DNA from 3 places in the Halobacillus sp. B23F22_5 genome. Region 3 is predicted to be linked to each of the others. Evidence: riboswitches for the same ligand, from Rfam matches in the RefSeq annotation. Region 3 holds a riboswitch; each other region holds the start of a gene.

Region 1 (3,258 bases), on a different contig from region 3:
ATTCTGCTCCATTTGATGCGACATACGCACCATCTATTCACGCTGTCGGGAGGAGGAGTCATCATCACCGGTATATTACTAGGAACCGTATTCGGCCCCCTCCACAGCTGGGAGGTCATTCAAACTACCACCTATGGACATCTCTGGCTGGCTGCACTCTCAAGCGGGACATTCGCCTTGTTCTGGGGAGTTTTTGTCGGTTACCGGGAGATGATGCTCGTGTTTACGGATGATTACCTGTGGAAGGAAGCAGAAAGCGGCGACCGGAAACCCCTGACCCGGGAATTGTTCCGGCTCGCCGCATTGGAATCGGTGGAAATTCTCGGCTTTTTCGTACTTATTTTTCTCATGGTCCAACTGTAAGGAGGTGGGAGCAGATGCGTACATTCAAAACAGCGGTCCCGTGGCAGGAGAGCAAAACTTACGCCTGCAAGCTGTCCTGGCTGCAGCTAACGCGCCCGATGACGTGGAGCGGAACAATCAGTCCGGTTCTGGCAGGGAGTCTGTTGGCTGCCAAAGAAGAGGTGTTCCGCTACGAGCTGATGGTGCTTTTGCTTATCGCCGCTCTCTTCGTTCAAAGTGGTGTCAACATGTTCAATGATTATTTTGACTTCCAAAATGGCCAGGACAAAGAACGCTGGTGCAAAGCGCAGACCGCCTCTCTGAGCAACTATCCATTCCATCATCACGTGCCATACGTGGCGACTGGTCTAATTGCAACAGCTGCCCTGCTTGGATTGTGGCTTGCTGTACTCGTCGGCTGGTGGGTCGCGTTCGTCGGCCTCTTCGGGATTACAGCTGGTATCGCTTATTCTGCCGGCCGCCATTCCTTAGCATCACATGGGCTTGGCGAGGCAACAGCCGCCCTGTTTCTCGGGATAGCGACAACGCTGCTTGGTTATAGTGTCCAAACTCAACGCATCAACCTGCCGGTTATCTTCGTTGGGCTGATTTTTGCTCTGCTGATCAGTTCCATGGTGCTGACCAATAACATTCGCGATATTGAAAAAGACGTGGGATTCCGGAGGACGCTCGCAATGCGGCTTGGACGTCGGAATGCCATCTGGTTATTGAAGCTCCTGTTGGGCGGGGCTTACGTGGGTGCCATTATTCTCGCAGGTACTGCAGTCGTACCTATGGAAGTGCTTGTCGTCCTGGCTGCTTTACCGATCGCTATCCGTATTCCTCGCTCGTTTCATGGAAAACGGCAGGAAGAGCAGCTTGTGATGAAACAGGCCGCCTGGCATCACTGGGCGTTCGGGCTGCTTTTCGGAATGGGGGTGTTCATGGGAGTGTGGTAAAGGTCTTCCAGTTTAGTCTCGATTAAAAGCGAGTCGTTTTCCTGCCTGATAATCAAGGGAAAAAGCAGCGTTTATACCATGAAACCCGGGTAGGTCACTGGTGATACGCTGCCTTTATTTTTGATTACACTAACCGACAATTTAAAATAATGAGTGTATAAAATGAAATTATTAGCTCTTCCCAGAAAGAGTTGTTTACAAGATTCATAGGTTCCGCTACAATAAGATTAATTTCATATCATACGAACAGGTCCTTAAAGGGAAGCCTTTAAGGTGAAAAGGGGAAGTTGGTGAAAGTCCAACACGGTCCCGCCACTGTAAGCATTCGTTAGAAGAATGTAAGTCAGGATGCCTGCCTGTTTGTCGCAAAGTTTACCCTTCGAGGAAAAAGGGAGGCTTGTAAGTACGCGGAATTCGTACGCTGTATATTCTGCCTATTTATAGTCACACCTTCCTTTAGAGGAAGGTGTTTTTTTTACTTTAAGAATGTTTAACTTTGTTAAAGGATTAAAGTATAAGAAAATCTAAGGCTTTCGTCATAAAAACTTGGCGATAAGCCAAGCTTTTCTAATTGCACTTGTAAATACTGAGGAGGAGATAGGATGCAAAAGAAGCAGGGGTTGACATTGGTTTTTACCGGTGATGGAAAAGGGAAGACGACGGCTGCAACCGGGCTTGCTGTCCGGGCATTAGGCCATGACAAAAAGGTGAAAATGCTGCAATTTATCAAGTCCCCGAAGCGGCCTTATGGTGAAAGAAAATCACTGTTGAAACTGGGTGCTGAGATTATTCAGCTGGGCGAAGGGTTCACCTGGACAAAGACACCGGAAATCCACCGGGAGGCATTAAAAAAAGCGTGGGTTCTTGCCAAGGAAACTGTGCTGTCTGGGCAGTATGATGTCGTGATTCTGGATGAACTGAATAATGCGCTTGCGATTGATTCTTTTCCGATCGATGATGTACTGCCGCTGGAAGAAGTGATTGAACTGATCCACAACAAGCCGGAGTATGTCCACCTCGTGATTACTGGCAGAAGTGCGCTCCAGGAAGTAAAGGATGCAGCTGATCTTGTATCGGTCATTGATGTGGAAAAACATTATTATGATGAAGGCATCCCTGCCGTCCGTGGTGTTGAGTTTTGACTGCCCGCCGTCTCGTAGTTGCAGGTGTATCCAGTGGCGCCGGCAAGACGAGTATCGCAATCGGGTTAATGGCTGCCTTTATCAAAAAGGGGCTCACGGTTCAAGGATTCAAGTGCGGTCCTGATTACATAGACCCTTCCTATCATACCGCCGTAACTGGTCGTCCCTCCCGTAACCTCGATAGCTGGATGCTCCCTGAAGATGTGATGAAAGAAGTGTTTGTGAAAGGAAGTGAAGGGGCAGACCTTTCGATCATCGAGGGTGTGATGGGCTTTTATGATGGCAAATCGCCGAGGTCCAATCAAGGTTCTACGGCAGAAATCAGTACTCTGCTGGGTGCTCCGACAATCCTGGTTGTGGACTGCTCGGCGATGGCCCGGAGTGCCGCTGCTATCGTAAAAGGTTTTCAGTTACTGGATCCCGGAGTTCATATTGCCGGAGTGATTGCAAATAAGGTCGGAAGTGAGGGGCATTACCGGCTGATAAAAGATGCGGTGGAACAGGAGTGTGGCATTCCGGTCTGTGGATATCTGCTGAAAGATAATAGTCTTAAGATGCCGGAGCGGCACTTAGGGCTGGTGCCTTCTATCGAGCGCGGGGAACTGGATGAGCAGCTGGAACAGCTTGGGGATGTAGTGTCTGAAACGATCGACGTGGACCAAATCTATCAGATTAGTGAACAGGCACCCTTGCAAACTGATTCCTCCATGTTTCAGCGTAGGGGCATGATCAATGTAACAATCGCGGTAGCTAGGGATGAGGCATTCAACTTCTATTATCAGGAGAACCTGGAGTTGATGGAAGCGTATGGGGCT
Region 2 (3,258 bases), on a different contig from region 3:
TGACGGGCTATAGAAAACAACCATGTCTTTTCACTGCTGTCTCCTTTGAATTGGGTATACGAATTCAATACTTTTATATATACTTCCTGAACGAGATCTTCTGCTTGTTCTCGATTTTTGACCATATAAAATATAAATTGAAAAAGATCCTGATGATATTTTTCATATAGGGATTCATACACCGACCTCACTATTGCTTACCTCCCGTTCTCTTAATTAGTCGTTTTATGTAAAAGAAAAGTTACACTTTACATCATAAGCGTAAAAACAAAAAATACCAACCTGAAATCGGCTGGTATTCATACAGGAATCCATTGTTTATAATATCGTTCAAATAATCGGCTCAGCACAGGATACAACAGCACAATGAAAACCGCATTACCTGCGGCGTGGTAAATATCAAAGGGTAAGCCTGCTAAATAATATCCCCAGAATGAACCCGAGAAGTTATACATCGTAACAGATAGGACAAACCCATAAAATAGGCCGCTGAAGGCTCCGAATGCTGACAAGAAAAGCAATGGAATGTTAGACCAATATTTCCCAATCAGTCCGCTCATCAATCCGATGACAGCCCATGCAATCACTTGCCACACTGTCCAGATTCCCATGCCCAGAAAAACGTTGGAAAGGAAGGTTGTCAATAAGGCTAATATCACGGCGGACAGGGGGCCCAGCCAAAAACCGGCAATAATTATAATCGCGGTTACTGGCTGGACGTTCGGTAAAAAGGCGAAAGCGTACCTGCCGACAACGGCCAGTGATGCCAATAATGCAATCAAGGTTATCTTATAAGTGTTCATATGCATCATTCCCACTTATGAAAATCAAATTGGAAAGTGTCATCTGCTTCTACTTCATATTCGTTAGCTCCAACAGAGGCATTTTCCCCATTGATGGTAAAAAACCACGCCTTTTGCTCCCCTTCTTTTGCTTCGATTCCTTCAATCTTTGTAACAAAGCCATCTTTTTCTTCTACATCTTCAAAGTTTTCTTTAAGTACATCCATAAGGGTTTTGCCCGCTTCTACTTTCAATTCTTTCTCTGTTACGATGTTTTCTCCATTTTTCTCGGAAATCGTTACTTTTACGGGAACTTCCTGTTGTTGCTCCTGTTGTTGAGCCTCAGTGGACTCGCTTCCCGATTCTGCCTGACAACCTACAAGTACGGCTACACTCATCAATGCTGCTAAAACCAATTGCATCATTCTTCTCATTACCATCATCCCTCTCACATTTAGTAGGTTTCATCGCTTTTGGGGGTGTGAAAATCAGATAAACAACCTCGGCTTTCCATACCATACAAAAAGCCCATTCCTTCAACAGAATGGGCTAAGACTAACCAGTATGAATGTTTACTAAAAAAATACATAATTCGACCGGTTGTCTCAAACAGCTCAATCCCCGAAGCTTTGAAACGATGAATTAAGGCAGGTCTACTGGCTTGTGCGTTTACCTACTACGGACCCTTCCCATACATTTTGTGTACAGTGGTCTGCCCGGTTCGTGGCACTTACAGTTGCGAGGACAGCATTGGATTTTCACCAAATTCCCTTTTAATCCCACTCAGGAGAACCTTAACTCTAAAATATTAAATTCTAATGTAATATTACCATAAGCAGCACAATTGTAAAATAGTTGTTTCACAGGGAACAAGATTTTGTTACAAATCTTGTGCATCTTCGCTAATATCAGGCAAGCGGAATGAAAATGTCGTACCAGTACCTTCTTTGCTATGGACAGCAACGGTGCCCTGATGGGCCTCCACGATATTCTTAGCAATAGCAAGGCCAAGTCCGGTGCCTGTCTTGCCTTTTTTTCTTTTACGTGATTTATCCGCTTTATAAAACCGTTCAAAAACAAATGGCAGATCTTCCTCTGGAATACCTGTCCCGGAATCTTGTACAGCAGCATAAAGGCCTTCTTCCGTATATTCCATATGGATATCGACAGTACCACCTTCACGGGTATGGCGGATAGCATTATCTATCAAGTTTGTAAACACTTGTTCAATTCGATCGGGATCAAAGCATTTATCTCCAAGTTCTTCTGCTGTATGGAGTCTTAAGTTAATACCCTTTTCCTGAGCTAATCCCTGGAATTTTCTTGTGATTCTTTCTAAAAAGGGACGGACTTCAACCTTTTCTTTATTCAGGGTGATATGTCCTGCTTCCATTCTGGCTAGGTCTAATAGCTCGTTGACAAGTCTACTCATACGTTGGGATTCTTCGTAGATGATTTGAGCAAGCTCGTTTTTTTCTTCTTTACTTTCTGCAATATCGTCCACGATGGCTTCGCTGTATCCTTGCATCATGGAAATCGGAGTACGCAGCTCATGGGAAACATTTGCAATGAAGTCCTGCCTTAGTTTATCAAGCCTTCTCTCTTCAGTCATATCCCGAAGTACAGCGACAGCTCCACGTACATAATCTTTATCGTATAATGGCGTCATGATAATCACCCAGTTTCTCCCCTGGGTATCCATTTCGGTCATGACTTCTGTTTCCGTTTCTATCACCTGATTAAAAATGTCCTTCACTTTCTCTGGCAGAATGAGATGACCATCATTATTGCCGATTTCTGAACTTCCCTCTTCATAGGCCCAAGCCTCAAGATATTGCTCAGCAGGCGGATTGGTAATCAATATTTCCCCTTGGCGGTTGATGGTGATTACTCCATCTGCCATTGAACTAAGAATCCCTGACAATTGCTCTTTTTCCTGGTTGAGGGCATTTATATGAAATTTCAATTGCCGTCCCATCCGATTGAAAGCCATTGCAAGCTCCCCAATTTCATCATGCGTAAGGATGGGGATCTTTGTATTGAATTCCCCTTTTGCCAACTCCAGTGCACCCTCCCGCATCTTGATCAGAGGGGCAGTGATTCGTGTTGATAAAAAGAAAGCAAAAATAGTGGTTAGTATGATAGCGATGCCTGCACCTAAAAATATGATTTTTGTCGTCTGCATGGTGGTTTCTTCCACAATATCAAGAGACTGATAGACAAAAACTCCACCAGATCCGTTATTCAGCGGGGTCCCTACCACCATGACACCATTCTCAAGATTATCGATATCCGCAATTTTTTTAACTTGTTCTTTCCCCGCTAACACAGAGGATAACTCATTATCTTCTTCAATCCACTGCCGATCTATTTGGGGTAGATCGTCTTCAGCGGATGAACTCCATATATCATTTTCACCAAAAATTATGACTACACGGCTGGACGGGTCTTTTACCCGCGAGGATGTATCTAAAAT
Region 3 (3,258 bases):
TATAATAAGCGATTTTTTCATAAACCTCATGGGTGTAGTGAACCGCTTCTTCTGATTCCCATTTGATTTGCTTAAGGGCAAGCAGATGAGCCCAGCCGAATGTTCCAAGTCCTATACTGCGATATTTCTGATTAGTTAGTTTGGCTTGCATCACAGGGATGGTGTTCTGGTCGATGACATTATCAAGCATTCTGACCTGAATGGGAACCAGCCTTTCCAGAACACCCTCTGGTACCGCTTTGCCTAGATTGATGCTGGATAAGTTACAAACCACAAAGTCACCCGGTTCCCGGACGATATGCAGTTTGCCATCTTTGACGTATTGCTCTTCTTGAATTGTAGGGCTTTGATTCTGCGTGATTTCGGTGCAGAGGTTACTGCAATAAATCATCCCTGCATGGCCGTTGGGGTTTTTGCGATTGACTTCATCACGGTAAAACATATAAGGTGTTCCGGTTTCTAATTGACTGACCATGATGCGTTTCATGATTTCGATGGCTGGGATACATTGCTTTGTCAGAGAGGGATGGTTAATACAAGCCTGGTATTTTTCCCGGAACGATCCTCCACCTTTATTTTCGTCATAGTAATCTTCTAAAGAAAATCCCATGATTTCTTTGACTTCATGCGGGTCGAATAAGTACCAATCGTCTCTTGCTTCAACAGCTTCCATAAAAATATCCGGGATGCATACACCGGAAAACAAATCATGCGTACGCTGACGTTCATCACCATTATTCAGGCGGGCATCTAAAAAAGAGAAAATATCCTTATGCCATACATCAAGGTAAACGGCAATTGCTCCCTGGCGTTGACCCAGCTGGTCAACGCTTACTGCCGTGTTATTCAGTTGTTTCATCCATGGAATCACGCCTGACGATACCCCGCTGAATCCTTTGATATCACTTCCCCGGCTTCTGATTTTACCGAGATAGACCCCGATGCCGCCACCGTGCTTGCTTAGGTTGGCGGTGTCTGTATTGCTATCAAAAATAGACTGCAAGCTGTCATCTATCGTATCGATGAAACATGAACTCAACTGTCCATAACTTTTCCCGGCATTAGCCAGGGTAGGTGTGGCTACTGTCATGTACAGGTTGCTGAGTGCCCAATAAGCTTCTTTAATAAGAGGGAGGCGTTGAGATTTCTTTTCTTTTTCCATTAAAGTCATGGCAATGATCATGAATCGTTCCTGAGGTAGTTCAAACAGCCTGCCTTGTTTATCTTTTGCAAGGTAACGGTCATGGAGGGTTTTCAGGCCGATATAAGTCAACTGCTTATCTCGCTCTGGCAGGATAGCCTGTTCCAACTCTGTAATTTCAGAGAGGGTGTAAGATTCAAGCAAATTAGGATCGTAAATTCCCTCTTCAATCATACTAGTGATCATTCGATGAAAGTCACGGTATGGCTTTTTGTTGTTCCTATTATTAGCAGCAGTCCTATACATGTTTTCAAGCTGCAATTCGGCAGCGAAATAAGTCCAGTCAGGGTTCTGTTCGTCAATTAAAGCAAGGCTTTCTAGAATTAAGTAGTTCGCTTGTTCGTCATTAGAAACAGTGTCAATGGTGGTTAGTCTTTCTTTGATAGGATTCAAATCCAGGTGGGGAAAGCGATTCTCTCGTGCTTTCAACCAATTATTCCAATCGATATTTTGAGGGGCATATGTTTCTACCATGGTTTCACTCCTTTTAACATAATAAAAAAACCGCTCACTTGAGCGGATGAAACCATGGAACAAGGAGAAGGTATCGAAAAGGCTGATAGAGTGTCTCTTCATTCCATCGTTTCATCTTCTCAATCCCCGAAGAAGTCGAAACTTGATGCGAATAGAGACAGGTCTCCTGACTTGTGCTTCCGCCTAATCCGGTCCTTCCCATGCATCTATTGCACAGTGGATGTCCGTTTCGTCAGCACTTACAGTTGCGGGGGCAGTTCTGGCTTCGCACCAGATTCCCTATTAAGCCTTGTGGCATCCGCTATTCGCTGATACTATATATTGTGTTTTTGGTGTTGTTTGATTGGCTTATCTTGTGTTTTAATGATAACGAACTCAATAGCTATATGCAAGATTTTTCTCGTGAAAGGATTTATACATAAACTGTAGAAATATATTATGTAGCGTACAGACAGGAGGAAGAAGGCATGAATAAAAAGTTTGCATGGCATAAAGAAGCTGAACGTAAATGGGACGATCGTGTTGATTTTTGGAACCAGAACAGTAAAGACATGTGGGATGAAGGAAGTCGGAAAACGATCATTCCCTTTATGCAAAAACATATTGCACCAGATGCTTCCATCGCGGATATCGGCTGCGGGGATGGGTATGGCTCCTACCGTTTACATCAGGCAGGATATCAAGTGACAGGGATCGATATATCTCCAGCGATGGTTGAACGAGCCAAACGTCAGCTCAAGATAGAGGAATTGACGTTTATGCAGGGGGACCTGGCTGGATTGGATATAGAAAAAGAAAGTTTTGATGCCATCATGGCGATCAATTGTCTGGAGTGGACAGAAGTTCCTTCTGATGGCTTAAAAGAAATGATACGAATCCTTCGTCCAGGCGGGAAGTTATGCATTGGAGTTCTCGGTCCGACAGCGGCCCCACGTAAAAATAGTTACCGCCGGTTATATGGGGAAGACGTCATCTGCAATACGATGATGCCGTGGGAATTTGAAACGATGGCTGAAGAAATGGGCTTGAAAGTTATCGATGGTCACGGTGTATATAAACGTGGAGTGAGTGATAAACGGCTGAAGGGCCTCCCGGTTGAATTACAGCAAGCACTGACTTTCATGTGGGTATTCATGCTGGAAAAAAGACTTAATAAAGCTTGATAAATGAAGGTTTCTAGTCAGTTACTGAACGGACAAGTGTAAAATAGCAAGAAACTATTTACTTCGTGTGTTTAACTTTTCTTCCCTTAAGGAAAACTAACCAAAATGGAAGGAGAGATGACAGCGATGAACAATCAGGAGTTAAAAGATAAAGTATTCCAGGTATTGGAGAACAATAAGGTAGGAACTTTGGCAACGGTGAAAAATAACCGTCCCCATTCCCGCTACATGACGTTTTTCAATAAAGAATTAACATTATATACCCCGACCAACAAAGAGACTCATAAAGCTGAAGAAATAGAAGCTAACCCCTATGTGCATATCCTGATCGGCTATGAAGGAGAGGGATTTGGAGATGCCTACCTGGAAGTAGAAGGGAAAGCTGAAATTAAAGAAGATAAAGAGCTGAAGGAACAGTTT

The links. Region 3 has a riboswitch for cobalamin ahead of ACGTN9_RS15600 (ribonucleoside-diphosphate reductase subunit alpha). Riboswitches for the same ligand answer to the same signal wherever they lie in the genome.
Region 1: linked by a shared signal. The riboswitch ahead of ACGTN9_RS10585 (cob(I)yrinic acid a,c-diamide adenosyltransferase) and the one ahead of ACGTN9_RS15600 (ribonucleoside-diphosphate reductase subunit alpha) in region 3 are both predicted to bind cobalamin.
Region 2: linked by a shared signal. The riboswitch ahead of ACGTN9_RS04785 (DUF4430 domain-containing protein) and the one ahead of ACGTN9_RS15600 (ribonucleoside-diphosphate reductase subunit alpha) in region 3 are both predicted to bind cobalamin.

Annotation. Positions count from the first base shown of each region.
Region 1 covers NZ_JBIEKI010000006.1:57,203-60,460, forward strand. The annotation lists gene ACGTN9_RS10575 (hypothetical protein) at 1-363, shown strand, start outside; gene ACGTN9_RS10580 (prenyltransferase) at 462-1,301, shown strand; cobalamin riboswitch at 1,533-1,675, shown strand; gene ACGTN9_RS10585 (cob(I)yrinic acid a,c-diamide adenosyltransferase) at 1,904-2,443, shown strand; gene ACGTN9_RS10590 (cobyrinic acid a,c-diamide synthase CobB) at 2,440-3,258, shown strand, end outside.
Region 2 covers NZ_JBIEKI010000002.1:281,330-284,587, reverse strand. The annotation lists gene sigX (RNA polymerase sigma factor SigX) at 1-191, opposite strand, end outside; gene ACGTN9_RS04790 (ECF transporter S component) at 300-803, opposite strand; gene ACGTN9_RS04785 (DUF4430 domain-containing protein) at 809-1,216, opposite strand; cobalamin riboswitch at 1,412-1,594, opposite strand; gene ACGTN9_RS04780 (ATP-binding protein) at 1,663-3,258, opposite strand, start outside.
Region 3 covers NZ_JBIEKI010000013.1:71,031-74,288, reverse strand. The annotation lists gene ACGTN9_RS15600 (ribonucleoside-diphosphate reductase subunit alpha) at 1-1,675, opposite strand, end outside; cobalamin riboswitch at 1,816-1,992, opposite strand; gene ACGTN9_RS15595 (class I SAM-dependent methyltransferase) at 2,143-2,838, shown strand; gene ACGTN9_RS15590 (pyridoxamine 5'-phosphate oxidase family protein) at 2,965-3,258, shown strand, end outside.